DNA from 4 places in the Labrenzia sp. CP4 genome. Region 4 is predicted to be linked to each of the others. Evidence: riboswitches for the same ligand, from Rfam matches in the RefSeq annotation. Region 4 holds a riboswitch; each other region holds the start of a gene.
What was found. A riboswitch is a leader RNA that binds a small molecule or an ion and turns the genes downstream of it on or off. The one in region 4 is predicted to bind thiamine pyrophosphate.

Region 1 (5,106 bases), 1.1 Mb from region 4:
AGGTCCTTCAGTTCCTGTATCGGGCCGTCCTTCAGCACGATGAGAGAATTGAGGGGCGTTTCCACCAGCGTACCGATCCATTTCAGCGGCAGCTCTTCCTCGATTTGCGCATGAAGCGTCGGCTGATAGGACACTGCGATATCGCCCTGCCCGGCAGCAACCAGTTTCGGCGGCATTGCCGGGTCCGCCGGTTCGATGATCTCAACCTCGAGACCTTCTGCCTCGAAGAAACCCTTGGTCTGCGCAGTTACCAGCGGCGCGTGATCCGGATTGATGAACCAGTCGAGCAGCAAGGTCAGTTTCTCACTGGCCTGTACCGGCCCCGATGCCAGCAGCCCGGCGGCCAATGCGAGTGACAGGATTTGTTTTTTCATGAGGTCCTCCGTAGAGCGGCAGCTAGGTGAGCGGCTGCCAGGGAACAAGAAGTCGGGTGAGATGGTTCACGGCAAAGCGCATGATCAGCACCATCGCCGCGAGCAGGATCAGGGCGGCGAACATCATGTCCGCCTGCATCCGGTTGCTGCTTTGAAGCATGATGAAGGCAAGGCCTCCTTTTGCCCCGGCCCATTCGCCGATGATCGCCCCCATGGGAGCGAACACCGCGGCCACCCGCAGGCCGGAGGCAAACGCCGGCAAGCCTGACGGCAGGCGAAAGAACCAGAGTTCCTTCAGGCGAGACAGACGATAAAGCCGGGCGAGATCGCACAAACCCGGGTCAAGCCGCTGCAGGCCATCGAAAAACGTCGATGTAACCGTGAAGAAGATGACCAGGATGATGACGACGATCTTGGAGGCCAGCCCGAAACCGAGCCAGAGCACCAGGATCGGCGCGATTGCGAAAACAGGCAGGGCCTGCGTCACCAGAATGGGCGGCATGGCGAACCTTGCAGCAATCGGAAACAGCCACAAAAGAACGGAAAGCAATGCCCCGGCGGCTGCCCCCAGCACAAACCCGAGCACCGTCTCATAGGCGGTGATGCCGGCATGATGCAGAAGGAAGCCTGCGTGTTTGACAAAGGCTGTAAAGACGCGGTCCGGACCCGGCAGGATATAATGCTGGGTGTCGAACACATGGACGATTGCCGCCCAGATAGCGACAGTCAGCAGGAGGCCGAGTATGGTCCTGGCAACAGCTTTCACAAACGCCATCATCCCGCAGCCCCCGCCGCCATTGGCCAACAGGAACGCATGAAAGCCGATACCGGCATTCGGATGTGCGGCGACCGCAGTGGTCGCAGACAAGTACGCATAGGATCTCCCGTCTTCGGACAAGCCGAAAATGACAATGGAGATCCGGGAATAGGCTAAGGATTCCGTCCCTTCGCCGGCATGACCCGGATCAGGTTCTAAGGGTTCGGCATTACGCCATCTCAGCTCCGGTAACCGGAACACCCCTCGGACCAAGGCGGACCATGCCTTGTGTGACGGAAAAAGGCAAGCCGCCGTGAGGCGGCTTCTTCAGATTTTGAAAGGAGGCAGGCTGGCGCTTAGCCGGCTTGCCAGGACGTGATCGCCTTTTCTACGGCTTCTGCACCGGCGGTTCCCTTTTCCAGGGTCAGGATGCCGCGCTTGCCGTTTTCGTAAAGCATCGGAATGTCGATCCAGCCGCGTTCACGCAGCAGGGCGAGATTGCGTTGCTGCTCGTTCGGCAAGCTGGAAAGGGCAATCCAGAAAAAGCCCGGAGACACTTTCACGGAAGCGCCGATCAGCGCATCGCCACGAGCTTCTTCCGTAGGCTTCATGACCAAGCCTGGCACGTTGACGACGTCACCCGGAGCGAAGTTTTCCGGGAACTCGTACTTGATCTCGACCAGATGGCTGGCGGGCAAGGAAGTATCGTCATTCGGCTTGATGCGAATATCGACCTTCACATCCCGCTCGGGGATTTCAATGGAGGCGCTCAGAACCGCGAGAGCCTTGCCGTCCAGATTCGTTTCTTCATCGACACCCCAAACGACTGCGCCTTGCGCAGCCGTTCCGGCACCACCGGACTCTTCCCCTTCTTCGTAAAGGATAGAGCGCTGCACCGAGGAATCCGCCGCCGTGGCGGACGGAGCCGGTGAAGTTTCGTCAGGCGAGATGGCCGAGAGATTGTCTTCCGGCACCGCAATCGGGCTTTCGGTGGTCGCAGAAGACTGATCGTTTTCTCCGCTCGTCACGATGGACGGCTGGGAAGGTTCGGGCGCAGCGGAAGCTGGTGTATCGACCTGCGGTGTATCGGCCGGCGCAGGCGAATCAGACTGTCCGGTAATCGTCGTCGTGGTTACCGTGCGTGCATCCGGGGCAACCACATCCGTCTCGCCTTCGTTCAACAGGCGGTCGGTGTTTTTCGAAGGCTCTTCACCTTCTACGGCAGGGGCAGCGGTCGAAGGCTCCGGCGTGGTGTCCGGCTGCGTATCGACAGGCGTTTGCGAAGAAGACGCGACCGGCACATTGCCGCTGTCGGCTGTCTCATCGCCCGCAGGCATCAGGAAATAGGCTCCGGCGCCCAGGATCACCAGCAACAGGAAACCCGCAGCAATGACGATCGGAACGGTGCGGCTGCCGGATGAATCACCGCGCAGCGCATCCGAAGCACTCGGCTTGGCGCGCTTGGAGCGGCTTTTCTTGGAGGCCGATTTGTCCTTCGGCTTGGCTGTTTCCTCGCCTGGATAAACCTGGTCGGCGGGATCGGCCGCACCGGTGGTATCTGCAGGCTCGAACAGGCCATCATCTGTCTGTTCCGGCTGCACAGGTCCGCCGAAAGAGGGCTCCTGGCGCACAGGCGCAGTGCTCGGGTCGGCAGCTTCCTTGGCGTGGTGAACAGCCTGGCTGGCCGCGGTGCCAAGCGCTTCGGCCTGTGTCAGGGTTTCCTTCAAGGGCGACGGAGCCGGGGTATCCACCACCGGTGCTGCAGTTGTTTCAGGTTCCTGTGGTGCAGGCGCAGGCGCTTCCGGCGCAGCCTCTGCCACCGGCTCAGCCGGAGGCGGTGTCACGGGCGGCGCGGAAACCTGCGGCGCCGGGGTCGGCGTTTCGACCTTCGGAACAGTGGGGCTGAGACCGAGGCTTTCGCGGGCGGCTTCGGCTTCCACCTTGCGAATGGCTTCTTCCAGACGCAGCTGCTCGGCCGTGATCTCGGACGGCGCCAGCGGCGGCTCATAGGCTTTCAGCTGATTGACGATGGCATTGCGCGCACGGCTGTAGACGCTTCTGCGTGCAGCACCATTGTTTTCAGGTAAAGACGCGATCGTTTTCTTCAGAATTGAATAGTAATCAGCCATCTTCCTGCCTACCGGCCGACTGCAAGGATCTGTTCTGCGGGCCCGAGATTTCGTTTCATTCTCAGGCTTATAGCAAGTTTTTCGAAAACCGGTGCTATTTCTTCAATAACTTCGCCGCGACAGAGAACCTCGCAGTACCCTTTTCCTAACACAGATTGTTTGTTCGGCACACACATGGAACGCCGAAAACGAAAGGTGGTTGCGTGCGGTGATTCGCGGCACGCAACCGCAGTCCTTAATAATGTGCTTCTAACGTCACAGATCTCAATCCTGGAAGGGATTCTGCACAAGAATTGTGTCGTCCCGTTCCGGACTTGTCGACAGAAGAGCGACCGGAGCACCGATCAGCTCTTCGACGTGACGCACATATTTGATCGCCTGCGCCGGCAGATCGGCCCAGGTGCGAGCACCTTCGGTCGATTCCTTCCAGCCCGGCAGGCTTTCGTAAATCGGCTTCACGCGCTCCTGGGCACCCTGCGAAGCCGGCAGATAATCGATGCGCTCGCCGTCCAGTTCGTAGCCGATGCAGATCTTGATTTCATCAAGACCGTCCAGAACATCCAGCTTGGTCAGCGCGATGCCGGTGATGCCCGAGGTGCAGACGGTCTGGCGCACCAGCACAGCGTCGAACCAGCCGCAGCGACGACGGCGGCCGGTAACCGTACCGAACTCGTGACCGCGCGTGCCGAGGAACTCGCCGATCTCGTCCTTCAGTTCGGTCGGGAACGGTCCCTCACCGACGCGTGTCGTATAGGCCTTGGTAATACCGAGCACATAGTTGATCGAATTCGGGCCAAGGCCACTGCCTGCCGCAGCCTGGCCGGCGACCGTGTTGGACGACGTCACGAAGGGATAGGTGCCGTGGTCGATGTCGAGCAACGCGCCCTGTGCACCTTCGAAAAGGATACGCTTGCCCTGACGGCGCAGATCGTCCAGCAGGTACCAGACCTTGTCCATGTAGGGCAGGACCTTGTCCGCAACGCTGGCAAGTTCGTCGTAGATCGCCTGGGCGGAAACCTCATCCTGGCCAAGACCCCGGCGTAGCGCATTGTGGTGCGTCAGCAAGCGGTCGATCTTGGCTGGCAGAGTGGCAAGGTTCTTCAGGTCCATCAAACGGATAGCGCGGCGGCCAACCTTGTCTTCATACGCAGGTCCGATACCGCGCTTGGTGGTGCCGATGCGCGTTCCGGTGTTGGAATTCTCGCGCAACGCATCAAGCTCGCGGTGCAGAGACAGGATCAGCGTTGCGTTCTCGGCAACACGCAGGCTTTCCGGCGTCACCACGACGCCCTGCTTGCTGAGGCGTTCGACTTCCTCTGCCAGCGCATGCGGATCCAGCACGACGCCGTTGCCGATGACGGACAGCTTGCCTTCGCGTGCAACCCCGGACGGCAGGAGAGACAGCTTGTAGCTGACACCGTCGATGACAAGGGTATGACCGGCATTGTGCCCGCCCTGGAACCTTACGATGACATCGGCTTGTTCCGACAACCAGTCGACAATCTTGCCTTTGCCTTCGTCACCCCATTGCGAACCGACAACAACCACATTCGCCATCTAGACTTTGCTCTCCTGAAGCAGCTTCCGCACCATCCAAAACTTGTCCGGGGTGCCAACACGACAAGCCCCGGCAACCGGACCGGGGCAAACGGCGCGGACTATAGACAGGTTTCCCTGCTCATGCGAGTCTCCGCAGGGAGATTGAGAGCCAAAAGCAGGTTTTTTTGCCAGCTCTCCTGATCGGCCCGGTCACCCCTGTGACAATTGACCAGTCATGACGTGCACCTGAACGGACTTTTCCCGGATTAGACTGCATTTGCGGCAATGTCGCGACGGCAGATTATTT
Region 2 (5,106 bases), 1.4 Mb from region 4:
GCGCGCAGGCTGACGAGCCTCGAAGACAGCATCGGCACACGCCTCTTCGACAGATCAACATCCGGCTGCCTTCTGACGGAAGCCGGCAGCCGGTTCTTTGACCGGGCAGAACGGATCGAAGCCGAGGCGGTGGCAGCGGAAGCCGACCTGACAAACAACACGCCGGAAATTTCCGGAACCGTTCGCATTGGCGCACCCGATGGTTTCGGTGTCGCGTATCTTGCGCCCCGGCTTGGCAAGCTCACGGAAAAACATCCAGGACTGACGGTGCAGCTCGTTCCCGTGCCCCGCTCCTTCTCGCTCTCCCGCCGTGAAGCTGATATCGCCGTGACAATAGACAGGCCGGAAACAGGCAGGCTGGTTGCCGGCAAGCTCGTCGACTATTCGCTCGGTCTTTATGCGTCAAAAACCTATCTGGAAAGCCGGGGAACACCTGCCTCCGCAAGCAATCTGATCGACCACGATCTTATTGGCTACGTGGAAGACCTGCTCTACTCGCCATCGCTGAACTACGGCACCGAGATCCTGAAAGACTGGACCGCGCGATTTGAAATCGCCTCCGCACTCGGCCAGACCGAAGCAGTCAGGTCCGGTGCCGGTATCGGCATCCTTCACGATTTTATCGCGCGCGACAATGCCGACCTGATCGCCGTTCTCCCGGAGATAAAGCTTCACCGGGCCTACTGGATGGTGACACATGAAAGTTCGCGCCCTCTCCGCCATGTCGCCGCGGCACAGGATTTTCTGCGCGATCAAGTCGCGCGCGACAAGGCGATATTCGTTTAGCCAGGCCGAAGGCGAAACGCGCTCCACCTACCGCCAGGGATCTGTCGCCACTATCCATTCCCTGGTGCGCGCTTCCGGGTCGGCATTCCGGGTGATGTCAGTGACAACAGCTGCGATATCTGCGCCGTTCTCGAACACACCCGGCAGACGCTCCGGATTGAGACCGCCAATAGCAACAAGCGGCAATTCGCCGATCTGCCGCTTCCACCGACCGACCTTTTCAACGCCTTGGGGCGCCCATTTCATTTCTTTCAGGATCGTCGGATAGACAGGCCCCAGCGCGATATAATCGGGCTCTACAGAAAGAGCGGTTTCCAGTTCCTCACCGTCATGGGTCGAAACGCCAAGTTTCAGACCCGCCTTGCGAATGGCCGCGACATCGGCGTCAGCAAGGTCTTCCTGACCAAGGTGGACAAAGTCGCAGTCCAGTTCAATCGCGAGCTGCCAATAGTCGTTCACGACAAGTTGGCAGCCGTGCTTCTCGCAAGCGCTCTTGGAGGCTGCGATTTCCTTGCGCAGGACTTCGTCGCTCGCGTCCTTGATGCGCAGTTGAACCAGTTTGACGCCAAGCGGAACCAGCCGCTCGATCCAGTCGGAACTGTCGACGATGAGGTAAAAGGGATCGAGCTTCATTCAAACACCGCCATTCCGAGAACCGGGGTAGAAGGAACCGCCATGTCGCGAGGTTCCAGGGGTTGGGCTTCATAGGCCAGGCGACCGGCCTTAATTGCAACTGCAAAGGCCTTGGCCATTGCGACAGGGTCTCCGGCCTTTGCGACAGCCGTATTCAGCAGTACCGCATCGAAACCGAGTTCCAGAACAGCAGCCGCATGGGACGGTCTGCCAAGACCGGCATCCACAACAAGTGGGATGCCCTTGAAGTGACTGCGATAGGCACGAAGGGCATCCGGATTGACCGGCCCCTTCGCCGAACCGATTGGCGCACACCAGGGCATCAACACCTGACACCCCGCGTCAAGCAACCGTTCGCCGACGACAATATCGTCCGTCGTATAGGGAAACACCTTGAAGCCGTCATCGCTCAGGATACGTGCGGCTTCCACGAGGCCAAAGACATCCGGCTGCAGGCTGTCGTGATGACCGATCACTTCCAGCTTGATCCAGTCGGTTCCAAATAGGTCGCGTGCCATTTTAGCGGTGGTGACGGCTTCCTTTACCGAATGACATCCGGCAGTGTTGGGCAGCACCTTGACGTTCAGTTCCCGGATCAGGTCCCAGAACCGGCCGCCTCCGCCACTTCCTGCCGTTTCGCGCCGAAGGGACACCGTCAGAATTTCAGCCCCGGATACTTTCACCGCATCCGACAGAATTTGGGGTGATGGGTACTGGGCAGTACCAAGCAGGAAACGCGACGCAACGCTTTCGCCATAAACTTCAAACATCAGCGTCATCCTCCCTGCATCGGTGACAGGATCTCGATACGGTCGCCAGCTTGAAGGAAGCAATCGCTTCGGTCTTCAGCACAAACCAGATCGCCGTTGCGTGCCGTTGCAAGAAACCCATGGTCATAGGCCAGTTCGTCCAGAAGCGCAGCCAGCGTCGCGCTGACAACTTCCTGAGGTTCGCCGTTAATGGTTAGCTTCAAGGGACTTCTCCTGAAGGTGTTGCACGATCCTGTCTGCCGCCTCCATGGCAAAATGCGGAGCAAGCAGGAAGCCGTGCCGGTAGAATCCGTTCATTGACAACGCGTTGCCGGTAAACGTGAGACGAGGAAGATTGTTTGGATATGCCGGGCGGAGGCCCACCCCGGTTTCGATGATCTTTGCCTCGGCAAATCCCGGATGCAGGCTGTAGGCGGCATTTAGAAGTTCCATGGTGGACCGAACACTGACCGCTCCCTGGTCACCGCTTTCGATCATGGTTGCCCCGACCATGAAGACACCGTTGTCACGAGGCACGACATAGACAGGGATGCGCGGGTGCAGAAAACGCACCGGCCGCGAAAGCGAGACATCTGGCGCGTGGAGGATCAGCATTTCACCGCGTACGGGACGCAAGTGCGGATCCGGCGAGGCCATGCCGGTACAATCGGCGACAAGATCGGTCGCCGCGGTGAAGTGCTGCGCTTCTGACCTCACCTTGGCACCGCTTTCAGACACCTTTGCCTGCAATGCTGTGAGGGCCTGCCGCGGATCGAGATGGGCTTCCCCCGCAAAATGGAGCCCCTTTGCAAATCGGCCTGCGAGGTCCGGCTCGAGTGCGCCCAGCGCGTCAGCATCGAGCCAGGCAAAGCCGCTGGTTCGAGAAGCAAAGCGACTTAACTCGCCGGTATCGCGCGGCGCGGCAACAACCAGCGTGCCATTGTGCGAGACCTGTCCCGGCAGGACCTTGCTCCACCAGCCAATGGAGGCTTGCCCGAGCCGCAGAACATCTTCCTCGGCACTTTCCCGCTCACACCATGGCGCCAACATGCCGCCTGCGAGCCAGGAGGCACTGGCGGTGAGATCCTTGTGTTTTTCCAGCAGCTCCACCCGCACACCGCGCGAGACAAGTTCATGTGCCAGTGCCAGACCGGCTACTCCAGCCCCTTTGATACCGACCTTCATCCCGCCTCTCCTGCCAGGGTGGACGTCAGTCGTTCGACATCATGGAATGTCTGGTAGCCCGCTTGCATTCAACGGATCTCCGCAAGGACCGGAAAAGGTCTCGCATTTCGGACATTCGGCTTGGAAGGGTGGCCGGATTGGAGCATTGCCGTGGCGAACGCAGTTGGCCGAGAACACCTTCCCTTCGCCAGCATGACCTGGATCAGGTTCGTCGGGTCCCTGCACTGCGCAAGTGCACTAGCAGTATCTCAGCCTCTTCTGGAGGCACCCCGGGTGAGCCCCTGTTGTGCCGCCCGTCAGGCGCACCTGTCAAGAGACAGGATGAGCCTTCATCCTTGTTGCCAGGGGCGCGCCAGAAAGTCGTCGATTTCGGCAAGGGTGTTGAACCGATAGACTTTCAGATGGTCCGGAGGTTCGCGGTAGATGTGCTCCAGCTTGGCTCTGGCGGAGTGTCTCGTTCGCCAGATGAACCTCAGGAATTCAACAGTTTGACAGTTGAACTGCTCCGGGCAGCCCTCGGCCAGATCCGGACGGCTTTGCCCATTGTATTTCACCGACCGTTTCAGCACTCGAAATATGCGGCGCATTACTGGGACATCGAGCCAGATGAAAGTGTCGGCACGTTCGATACGTTCCGCATAGGTGTTTGAATGACCGCCCTCGAAGATCCACACATCCTTCAGATGGACCTCATGCGTCAGCCGGTCTTTCTCTTCCCGCGTCCGCTCGCTCCAACCGGAGCGGTAGTGGATCTTGTCCATATGATAGACCGGCAGTCCGGTTTTCCGCCCAAGGGCAACGGCAAGCGTGCTTTTGCCCGAGCCCGGGCCGCCAACGATCATCACGCGTTTCATGTCGCACCAAACAAAAGCAAGGAAGGGCCGGTCGTTATACAGATTGTGCAGGGGATGAAAACCCGAAACAGACTGTTCAATGGACACTTCGGCTTCGCTGGCCCTATCTAGTTTGCAAGACAGAATGTTCTTTGATGGAGAGGCAGATGAGCTGGTTGAATTGCCCTGATCCCGTACCGGGAAATGCTGCAAGCTGTGACCCGATTGAAACGATCATCGTACCGCGGACATCCGACCTCGGCGGATTTTCGGTAAGACGTGCCTTGCCGTCTGCCAGGAGGCGGATGGTTGGCCCGTTCATCTTCTTCGACCAGATGGGCCCGGCAGAACTTTTGGTCGGCGGCGGTATCGACGTGCGCCCGCATCCTCACATCGGGTTGGCGACGGTGACCTATCTCTTCGAAGGAGAAATGTATCATCGTGACAGCCTTGGAACGGAGATTGCGATTGCCCCCGGTGCTCTGAACTGGATGAGCGCCGGCAAGGGCATCGTGCATTCCGAACGTGAGAGGCCGGAACGCCTGCAGGAAAAACGTCCCCTGTTCGGCCTGCAGAGCTGGGTGGCCCTGCCCAAACACCTGGAAGAGACCGACCCGACCTTCCAGCACCACGGCACAGAAGAACAGCCGGAATTTGCCGACAAGGGCGCTTCAGTCAAACTTATCGCGGGCGAGCTTTATGGCCACAAGGCACCGGTGAAGACAGCGTCCGACATGTTCTATGCCGATATCACGCTGGAACCGGGAGCGAAGATCCCGCTGGATGCCGGGTGGGAAGAGCGCGGCCTTTATACGGTCTCGGGCCAGATCACCATCGCCGGCCAGAATTTCGATCCGGCCCAGCTATTGGTGTTCAAACCGGGTGATCATCTGGTGATTGAAAACACGTCTCCCGTGCCG
Region 3 (5,106 bases), on a different replicon from region 4:
CCCGAACGACAGCCTTGACCTTTCGATTGAGGCTTCTGGCCGCCCGAAGTCTACGATGGCCGAATGCCACCTGCATGCGACCCTTTTGAGCCGGGTTTGGACGAACAAGGATTGGTACTAATTGCCCGTGCTCATCGATTTGTTGAACAAAGTCCCTCTCGACTTCCGGGTCCGCTTCCAAACGGTCGCGAACAAATGAATCGTCTATTTGAGAGGGATCCAGTTCAACGACCTTTTGTCCTTCCAACAGTTGCCGTTCTAATTCACTAGCACGGTCCATCTGACTTGAGAGTGAGCCAAGAGTTTTTGCGATGCCTCCAACCGGTGAACTTGACCGTCTATTTGGCGTGATGCCCGCCAGTGGGCGATCCGATTTATTTGGATCCCCTTGGATTTCACCATCCTCGTCCGACGAAAAACTGATCAGGTCTTTGCGTGCCATCCCTTACCTCCGTCCCCAAGTCACGTTTAAGAGGTCTTCGATTTCCTGGTTCACGAGAGACATAGATTCCATTGCGCGATCATAAGTACCGCGCACAAATTGGCTTCTTTCGACTTCATACAAAGTTTGCTTGGTAACACCGGCATCAGAAATAGCAGTAGATTTAAGCATCGCATGTTGAAGCATGCGATTTCCAAATATTGAACGCATAAACCCGGTCATCTGGCTTTGTGGTCCATCGTTTGGTTCGAAGCGAGTAACCAAGTAACGCATCCAATCATAGCTGGTACGCCCTCCGGCCTTTTCGACAACACTCATCAATTCAGCTGTCATAGAAAGAAATTGGGACATAGACATAACGTCCAACATCTGTGGATGTACGGTGATCAATACTCCTGTGGCCGCACTTAAGGCCGACATCGTTAGAAAGCCAAGCTGAGGTGGGCAATCAATGACTACAACGTCGTAATAGCTTTCAACGCTTGTCAGCACCTCCCCTATTCGGGCGAAAAACATGGACGCTGAACGTCCTTCAGACATTGCTTTGGGCGTTTCATGCTCGAATTCCATCAATTCAAGATTGCCTGGAACAATATGGAGGTTTGGCGTATATGTGGATCGAATGATTTCGCTTAAGGCTCGAGGGTCTTCATAACGGATAGCACCGTAAAGCGTTTCTCCCTCGTCGACATCTAGTTCGGGTTGATGTCCGAACATCGCTGACAATGATGCTTGTGGATCAAGGTCAATTGTTAAAACGCGGTATCCACGCAACGCCAAGAACTGAGCCAAATGAGCAGATGTGGTGGTTTTTTCCGGAACCACCTTTGAAGTTCATTACAGTGATAACCTGAAGCTTTTCATCTCCCCGACGGATCGGCACATATTTTGGCGTGCCATTTTTCTCGTCCAAGACCTGACGTATATGATCCATGTCCTCGACAGAATATGTGCGCCTACCGTTCTCGTTTGGTTCGGGGCCATGCCCATCAGCGGCGACCTGACGTAAATAGCCTTCCTTAATGCCAATCAATTTAGCTGCTTCTGCAGGCGAAAATCTTCGGATAGTCTTTTGAGAAGCAGGTGGAAAGATTTTTCGTTGATGTATCTGCAATTGATGAGCGAGCTCATTCGCGTCCGCCGAAAGTGTCGTTGGCAGGTGTTCAGCAGCACCTTCAACCAGAAGATTGGTGTCCATCTCGAAAAATCCTCGAACTGCGCATTTTTGAAAACTACGCCTCAAACTGCGCTGTTACAATATGCTCCGATTCGTTACCAATTTACAAACGCTTAACCAAGTGCATTTTTCAGCCTAGTTTCGACAAGAACTTCGCATTGTTGTCCGCGGACAACTTTTTGGAGTCACCCGGCACATTTCCTTCAACCTTTTGCCGCCAAAGTGACAGCACTTCCTCGTCGAGCCAAGCATCTCTGTATTGACAAACGCACGTGGATGATGGCCGATGGCAACGTTACCAGGGGTGCCCCGGCAAGGGGCTGAGATACTGCTGGGCCGTTGATTGATGGCAGCGCAGTGACCCGTTGAACCTGATCCAGTTCATACTGGCGTAGGGACGGTGCAAGCGCTGCAGTACGACGTTGCCCAGAATCCGGAGCGTCATGGCGTCTTTCCATCATTCCGGCTTCGAACTGGGTCTCCAACTTGAAAGATTGGAGCCTCAGAATGAACATTGCCACCAAGACTATTACGCCCGAAATCACCAAGGGGCCGCTGCCTGCCTCTACAAAGGTTTACAAGCCGGGCGAAATTCATCCCGATATCCGCGTACCAGTGCGCGAGATCGCAGTCCATCCGACCGCCGGCGAACCGCCCGTCACGGTCTATGATGCCTCCGGTCCCTATACCGACCCGACCCAGGCGATCGATATTGAGATGGGACTGCCGCGCCTTCGCGCCGAGTGGATCGCCGCCCGCGGTGACACGGAGGAATATGAGGGCCGCATGGTCAAGCCGGAAGACAACGGCTTTGCCACCGGCGAGCGCCTGACACTGCAATTCCCTAACCTGCAGAAACCGCGCCGCGCCAAAGACGGCAAGACCGTCACCCAGATCGCCTATGCCCGCGCCGGCATCATCACGCCAGAGATGGAATACATCGCCATCCGGGAAAACCTTGGTCGCAAGGCTGCAAACGAAAAGCTTCCCCGTGATGGAGAGAGCTTCGGCGCGGCGATCCCGGATTTTGTTACACCGGACTTCGTCCGCGAGGAAGTCGCCCGCGGGCGCGCGATCATCCCAGCCAATATCAACCATCCGGAAGCGGAGCCGATGATCATTGGCCGGAACTTCCTGGTGAAGATCAACGCCAATATCGGCAACTCTGCCGTCACCTCGTCGATGGCGGAGGAAGTCGAGAAAATGGTCTGGGCGACTCGCTGGGGCGCCGACACCGTCATGGACCTATCGACCGGGCGCAACATCCACAACATTCGTGAATGGATCATCCGGAATTCGCCGGTTCCGATCGGCTCGGTGCCGCTCTACCAGGCGCTGGAAAAGGTTGGCGGCATTGCCGAGGACCTTACCTGGGAAGTCTTTCGCGACACGCTGATCGAGCAGGCCGAACAGGGCGTCGACTATTTCACCATCCATGCCGGTGTCCGGCTCTCCTACATTCCGCTCACCGTCAACCGCGTTACCGGCATCGTATCGCGCGGCGGTTCGATTATGGCCAAGTGGTGCCTGCATCATCACAAGGAGAGCTTCCTTTACGAGCATTTCGAGGAGATCTGCGACATTTGCCGTGCCTACGACGTTTCCTTTTCACTTGGTGACGGCTTGCGTCCGGGCTCGATTGCCGACGCCAACGACGCAGCGCAGTTCGCCGAACTGGAAACGCTCGGAGAGCTGACGAAGATCGCCTGGGCGAAAGACTGCCAGGTCATGATCGAAGGCCCTGGTCATGTGCCGATGCACAAGATCAAGGAGAACATGGACAAGCAGCTTGCGGTCTGCGGCGAGGCGCCGTTCTACACGCTCGGACCGCTGACGACCGACATCGCGCCGGGTTACGACCATATCACCTCGGGCATCGGTGCCGCGATGATTGGCTGGTTCGGCACGGCGATGCTCTGCTACGTCACGCCGAAGGAACACCTCGGCCTTCCCGACCGCAATGATGTGAAGACCGGTGTCATAACCTACAAGATCGCCGCCCATGCCGCCGACCTCGCCAAGGGTCATCCGGCAGCGAAGGTCCGCGACGACGCCCTGTCGCGCGCCCGTTTCGAGTTCCGCTGGGAGGACCAGTTCAACCTCGCGCTCGATCCGGAAACGGCCCGTTCGATGCATGACGAGACCTTGCCGAAGGAAGCCCACAAGGTCGCGCACTTCTGCTCCATGTGCGGTCCGAAATTCTGCTCCATGCGGATTTCCCACGATATCCGCGACGCTGCTCGTCAAGAGGGCATGGAGGCGATGGCAGTCAGATATCGTGCTGGCGGCGATCTCTACATGCCAAAGGATCTGTAGTTCATTCGCAGAGGGGAGGGGAGATTCGAGGGGAGGGGGTTAGGGCTCCCTTCGCCCGATGGCCTACCGCTCGATGCGGTAGGCGAGCGGAATGGGCTCCAAAATCGGTATTTTGATAAAAGGCCTTTGCTCAGCTATTCCGGGAGCGGTCCTGCGGCACCGTTTCACGGTTTTGTCACGCTTGGCCGCCGTTTTTCACGTTTGCACACTACCGGCCGATGTCGCGAGGACATCCGATTGCCTGTTTGACATCCATCATTTGGAAAATTCAGAGAATTGACTTATATTCTTGTCCGGAGTGGGACGGCAGGTTTCCCCGCCGCCCCCTTCCCTAAAGTATGAATTGGACCCGGATTTCGATTTGCAAGGTCGTCCGGGTCTTTTTCACTTTAAGGGTAACGCTGATAGGCCAATGCCACATCGTCGTTACCTCCGGTTTGAGAGCAAGGCTGTTGCCTCAACCGGGCTAGCCAATCCGGCCCGGTCGCGCCGCTTGCTCTGCGCTGCTGCTTTTGCTGCTCAAAACTGAATCAGGTTTCCTCTTTGTAGAGCGCTAAAACTCTCGGGTTCGTTAACTGGTCGTGCGTTGTCTCAAATGTGGCACCGTCCCATTCAATCCACGCTTCCCAACCGGTCGGCGTCGCTCTGCCGTACCATACTCGAACGCTAATCCGATTGTTCGGCAATTCTTCGACTATGGAAACTGTGTGCGTGCCGCCGAGGCCGGAATCAATGTCATAGACTTTGACTTTTCGTATCGGTCCCATGGTTCCCCTCACAGCAACGCAAGTTGTTCGGCTGGGCGAAGTGGGACGACCGGGACCGGCAGGGCGCTTAGGCGCTCCTGCACCTGACCTTGCCGGGCGCGATCCTGGGCAAACTCGTAGCAGGCAATTTCGCAAATGATCGAGGTATCCTTCCAATCGTCCCTGTACATCGAGGTATCGACGCCCGCGCCTTCATACATGTGGAACCCTGACAACTTCTGATATTCAGCCGCAGGACCGGTTTCAACCCTCTGAAAGCATTGCGCGCCGGAATATCGGAAGGCGGCGGACGCTTGCGGGACGATGAATGCGCCCCGATTGGCCAGTTCGGCCGCGATGTCGATCACGTGAAACTCAAACTGGCGGCCACGATAGCGCGGTCCATTGCCGGCGCGCTTCACGGC
Region 4 (5,106 bases):
CTCGCAGAAAGAGACGGTCCAGGACCGCACTCCATTCCTTGTTTGCAGCCTCAAGCGGCAAGCCTAGCTGTCGCGAGCTTCGAGGAAGCGGCGCATGGCAACGTCACTCCAGGGGGCAAGGCGTGCCCGCGCAGCCATATGACTGTCGTAGATCCTCTGGCTAAGCGCATCCTTGCTCGCGAACTCGGACAGCACGACTGCCGAAGTCTCCCGCAAAGCGTCCAGAACGTCGTCCGGATAAGGACGGACGGTAACGCCGTCCTCTTCCTGCAGGAGCTTCAGTGCGCCTGCATTCTCCCAATCGCTTTCTGCAAGCGAGCGGCCGTTTTCTGCCTTGCAGGCCTCCAGAACGATGGCGCCAAGGTCTTCCGGCAGACCTTCCAGCGCCACCTTGTTGAACAGCGCTTCACCGGTGCCGTTGGGTTCATGGAACCCCGGCGTGTAGTAGGACTTGGCTGCTTTCTGGAACCCCATTGCCCTGTCCGACCAGGGACCCAGGAATTCGGTGGCGTCCAGCACACCGCTGTCCAACGCCTGGAACAACTCTGCAGGCGGCAGGCTGACAGGCGTCGCCCCAAGCCGGTGCATCACTTCACCGCCAAGGCCCGGCATGCGGATCTTCAGCCCCTTGAGATCGTCAAGAGTGTTGATTTCGCGCTTGAACCAGCCACCCATCTGGACGCCGGTGTTGCCGGCCATTACGGGCCTTAGTCCGAACGGGGCATAAAGCTCGTCCCAAAGCGCCTGGCCGCCCCCCTGCTCAATCCAGGTGATATGCTCATGCGGCAGCAAACCGAAGGGGATCGCGGTGAAATAGACCGAAGCTGGGATCTTGCCCTGCCAGAAAAACGAGGCCGTGTGCGCCATCTGCGCCGTCCCCGCCGAGACAGCCTCGAACACGCCCAGAGCCGGCACCAGTTCCCCTGCTGCATAAAGCCGAACGCGCAGGCGACCGCCGGACATCAGCTCGATCCTGTCGGCAATGCGCTGCGCCGTGATCCCGGGCCCCGGCAGGTTCTTTGGCCAGGACGTGACCATCTTCCATTCCAGCGTCGCCTGCTCCTGCGCCACCGCCGGGGCGGCCAACGCGCTTGCACCGGCGGCGGCGGAAGCCCCCAGAAGTCCGCGACGGCTGATCCGTCCGGTTTCTGTCTTTGGCTGATCGGTCATCTCACTTGCTCCAGAACGCGTGGAAATGATGGACTGGCCCGTGACCACTGCCGATGTGAAGCGTGTCGGCAGCGGCGATGGCGGCCTGAATATAGGACTTGGCGGATCTGACGGCCGCTTCCATGCCCTGCCCCTTGGCGAGACCCGAGGCAATCGCGGATGACAGGGTGCAACCGGTGCCATGCGTGTTGTCGGTCTTGATCCGCTCTGACCTGAGCCAGACCGCATTGCCGTTGCGATCCAGAAGCAGGTCGGCGCTATTCGCACCAGACCCGTGCCCGCCCTTGAGCAGAACCGCATTGGCTCCAAGACCGAGCAGACGTTCTGCCTGCGCCTGCATTTGCGTTTCGTCCGCGGCAACGTTGCCTTGCAACATGCGGGCAGCTTCATGCAGGTTCGGGGTAACAATATCAGTCAGCGGCAGCAGCAAGGCAATCAGCGTGTCGACCGCACTGTCGGCAAGCAACGGGTCACCGGAGGCAGCCACCATCACCGGGTCAAGCACGACCGGACCTGTCTCATGTGCCCGAAGCCCTTCAGCTACCACCTCAATCGTATCGACACGCGACAGCATGCCGATCTTTGTCGCCTTGACGGCAAGGTCCGAGAAGACGGCTGTAATCTGGGCCCGCACGAACTCCGGCGGCACATCATGGATGGCGCTGACGCCAAGCGTATTCTGCGCCGTCAGGGCTGCAATAACACTGGCACCAAAGACGCCGTTTGCGGAAAAGGTCTTGAGATCAGCCTGAATGCCGGCTCCGCCGCCGGAATCCGATCCTGCAATGGTTACCGCAATTGCGGTCATGGGAACCTCCTGGGAGTAGATGCCGAAAAGGCTGCGTCAGCCGGTCTTGAGACGGGCTTCAATGTCGCGGTCAGTCAGGCAATAGAGTGCGTCGAGCAACTCCGGCACCAGACTGCCAGGCCCGCCTGACCGGCTGGCTGCGATTTCGCCGGCAATGTTGAAGACGGACAGTCCGCATGCAGCTGCAAGCGCCCTGTCCTTTTCGATGCTCAGGAACGCCGCCAGAACAGCACCGCCGGCACAGCCGGTGGCCGTCACGCGTGACATCAGTGGATCGCCGTTGCGCAGCAGGAAATCCTCGCCGCGGCTCTCGACCCTGTCTTCCGGGCCAGTGACCGCAAAAACCGTTCCGGCCTCGATCAATGCATCGGCATCCGCCCGCTCCGGCAAGAGAGCAGTGAGTTCTTCCGGATTGAGCCGCACCAGATCCGGCTTCACGCCCAGCAATTCGCGCGCATAGACGCAGCGCACGGGTGACCGGTTGACGAAGACCGGATCGACACAAACCGGACGTCCGGCAGTCCTGGCAGCTTCGATCGCTAGCGGAATGGCCGCACGACGTTCCTCGTCAAGGGTGCCGAGGTTCACCAGCAGCGCATCAGCCCCGCCGGCAAAAGCCGCAACTTCCTCCCGCGCGATGGTCATGGAAGGAACCGCGCCGAGCGCAAGCAGCACATTGGCAGTGAAACTCTGGGCGACCGCATTTGTGATGGCGTGAACGCGCGGCGTTTTCTGCCGCACCCTTTCCAGAAGGGTGAAGACCTGTTCGGCGCACAGGGCTTGCGTGGAAGCAGCAACGGAAAGGCTCATGACGGCTCTCCTGCGACAGAAAGCCCGTTGCCGGTATTCCGGAAAGGACGCGTTGAAGGGAGTGGTGTGTGCATCATGATCTCAAATCCCTCCGCCGGTATCAGCCGGATCAGGTTCAAGGAGTTGGCAGGCCGCCTCTCAGCCCGGTCCAGGATAGCCGGGCACCCCCATGAGATGATTGCACTGCTAACAAGCCGGCCGTGCGATTGCAAGACCCGGCTTGTGCAGAGCGACTACTCGGCAATTGACTGACGGGAGGAGATAGGCGATGTCCTAGTCTGCTTTCGTGAATCTGTTGCCCGGCATGTTTGGCTGACCGAACAGCCCGGCTGATGGTTCAGGTGACACGTTCACCCCCTTCAAACACCAACTGCCCGGAGCGCCCCATGGTACCGTTTTTCGTGATGATCAAATGCCAGTTGGGCAAGACCTACCAGGTCGCCAATGCGATCGCCGATGCGGAAATTGCGTCCGAAGTCTACTCCACCTCCGGCGACTACGATCTTCTGGTGAAATTCTATGTCGACGACGGTTCGGACATTGGCCACTTCGTGAACGAGAAGGTCCACCCGATCGACGGCATTCAGGACACCAAAACCATCATTACCTTCAAGGCCTTCTGAACTCAGACCCGGAAATTTCCATGAAACTCATTAAAATCGCCGCCCTTTGCCTGCCCCTCGCTCTTGCTCCGATCGGATCGACCGCGTCCGCGCAAGGCATGCCGCCGGAGCAGATCAAGCAGATCCTGGACCTGACCAAGGCCAACTGGGTGTCATTCCGCGACTGGCAGGGCCAGGAGCTGATCTATTTCACCCACCTGGAATCCTGGAAGTGCGGCATCGACTATGTCTTCTACGGACTGAACGACGACCCGATTGAGCAGGAATGGCAACTGGAAGCCTGTGACCCGGACAACCAGAATGTCGTTCTGAAGGACAAGCCCTATCTGGAGCTGCCCCTGGGGTCGGCCCAGTCGATCAGCGTGCAGCTGATCTTCAAGGACGGCACCAAGAGCGCTGTCGAGCGGTTCGAATACAAGTCGCAGTAAGGCCGATTTCGGAAACCACCCGCATTCGCCGTCATTCCGGACAAGCGCAGTAAAGCTGCGCGCCGATCCGGGATCCAGCGCATCAGCGTGAGCAAAGCGAACTCTTCTCTCTTTGTATAATGCCGCGCCTAAGGCGCGAAATAAGTCTGGATTCCGGATCTGCGCACAGCATTGCTGCGCTTGTCCGGAATGACGGGGAAGACAGCGTGACCTGCCCTTTGTCTCTTCCTCCCCCCTACGAACGCGAGGGTGATGACGCCCGGCGTGCCTTTGTCCGGTCCAGCCCGAGCTTGTGCTCGCGGTAGATGACGAAAATACCGGCGGCTATCACGATCAGCGCCCCCAGCACCACTGCTGGCAATGGCGTTTCGCTGAACACCACCCAACCGACAATGATCGCCCACAGCATGTTGACATAGTCGAACGGGGCAATGGTGGAGGCATCCGCGAACCGGTAGCTCTGCGTCAACAGGATCTGGCCGACACCGCCCGCAAGGCCGATCAGCAGAAGCAGACCTGCCGTGGGCAGGTCCGGAATGATCCAGGCCTGACCCGGCAGCAGAAAGCCCAACGGCAGCGTGAGCAGCGACAGGACGGACGACATGCCCGCAAACCAGGTAACGATCGTGGACGTGCGCTCCGTCTCGCACAATTTGCGCACAGTGATCATGGCGAGCGCGGCAAAGCCGGCTCCTGTCAGGCCGATCAAGGCCCCGATCATCGAGTTGCTGTCCAACTCCGCGTCACCCAGATGCGGTGACAGCACAACCAGAATGCCGACAAAGCCGACACCGACTGCGCTCCAGCGATAGACCCGCACCTTTTCACCAAGGAGCAGAAACGCCAGCACCACCACGAAGAGTGGCGATGCAAAGCCGATCGCCGTCGCATCCGGCAAGGGCAGCAGAGACAACGCGGTAAAGCCGCAAACCATCGCCGTCAGGCCGACGGACGCCCGGGTAAGATGTCCCAGCGGGTTGGCCGTTCGAAAGGCGAGCCCCAGCTCCCGGCGCATCGCCACCATGATCAGCACCGGAAACAGCCCGAAGAAATTCCGTGCGAACACAAGCTCACCGATCGGCACCGTCTCGGCGGCGATCTTGAGGGCCGTTGCCATGACGAAGAACACCATGGTGGAGGCCACTTTCAGCGATATTCCGATAAGAGGTGCCTGCCGGGTCATCCCGGTGGGCGCCGGAGGTCCGGAGAAACGGGACTTCTGGCTCAAGAACGCCATGACAACTTCCAGGCCCGGCGCTCTTCATGA

Region 1: linked by a shared signal. The riboswitch ahead of ACP90_RS04935 (ABC transporter permease) and the one ahead of ACP90_RS10020 (hydroxyethylthiazole kinase) in region 4 are both predicted to bind thiamine pyrophosphate.
Region 2: linked by a shared signal. The riboswitch ahead of thiO (glycine oxidase ThiO) and the one ahead of ACP90_RS10020 (hydroxyethylthiazole kinase) in region 4 are both predicted to bind thiamine pyrophosphate.
Region 3: linked by a shared signal. The riboswitch ahead of thiC (phosphomethylpyrimidine synthase ThiC) and the one ahead of ACP90_RS10020 (hydroxyethylthiazole kinase) in region 4 are both predicted to bind thiamine pyrophosphate.

Annotation. Positions count from the first base shown of each region.
Region 1 covers NZ_CP011927.1:1,042,210-1,047,315, reverse strand. The annotation lists gene ACP90_RS04940 (ABC transporter substrate-binding protein) at 1-374, opposite strand, end outside; gene ACP90_RS04935 (ABC transporter permease) at 397-1,242, opposite strand; TPP riboswitch at 1,300-1,406, opposite strand; gene ACP90_RS04930 (hypothetical protein) at 1,488-3,260, opposite strand; gene ACP90_RS04925 (adenylosuccinate synthase) at 3,525-4,817, opposite strand; gene ACP90_RS04920 (MFS transporter) at 5,101-5,106, opposite strand, start outside.
Region 2 covers NZ_CP011927.1:3,602,983-3,608,088, forward strand. The annotation lists gene ACP90_RS16575 (LysR family transcriptional regulator) at 1-786, shown strand, start outside; gene ACP90_RS16580 (thiamine phosphate synthase) at 814-1,419, opposite strand; gene ACP90_RS16585 (thiazole synthase) at 1,416-2,189, opposite strand; gene thiS (sulfur carrier protein ThiS) at 2,195-2,392, opposite strand; gene thiO (glycine oxidase ThiO) at 2,376-3,353, opposite strand; TPP riboswitch at 3,515-3,635, opposite strand; gene ACP90_RS16600 (DNA topology modulation protein FlaR) at 3,683-4,207, opposite strand; gene ACP90_RS16605 (pirin family protein) at 4,354-5,106, shown strand, end outside.
Region 3 covers NZ_CP011928.1:38,129-43,234, reverse strand. The annotation lists gene repB (plasmid partitioning protein RepB) at 1-442, opposite strand, end outside; partial or broken gene repA (plasmid partitioning protein RepA) at 446-1,640, opposite strand; TPP riboswitch at 1,910-2,035, shown strand; gene thiC (phosphomethylpyrimidine synthase ThiC) at 2,127-3,935, shown strand; gene ACP90_RS27535 (methyltransferase) at 4,711-5,106, opposite strand, start outside.
Region 4 covers NZ_CP011927.1:2,155,147-2,160,252, reverse strand. The annotation lists gene ACP90_RS10030 (TRAP transporter substrate-binding protein) at 64-1,170, opposite strand; gene thiD (bifunctional hydroxymethylpyrimidine kinase/phosphomethylpyrimidine kinase) at 1,172-1,978, opposite strand; gene ACP90_RS10020 (hydroxyethylthiazole kinase) at 2,015-2,788, opposite strand; TPP riboswitch at 2,857-2,967, opposite strand; gene ACP90_RS10015 (Lrp/AsnC ligand binding domain-containing protein) at 3,175-3,411, shown strand; gene ACP90_RS10010 (hypothetical protein) at 3,432-3,839, shown strand; gene ACP90_RS10005 (DMT family transporter) at 4,075-5,076, opposite strand.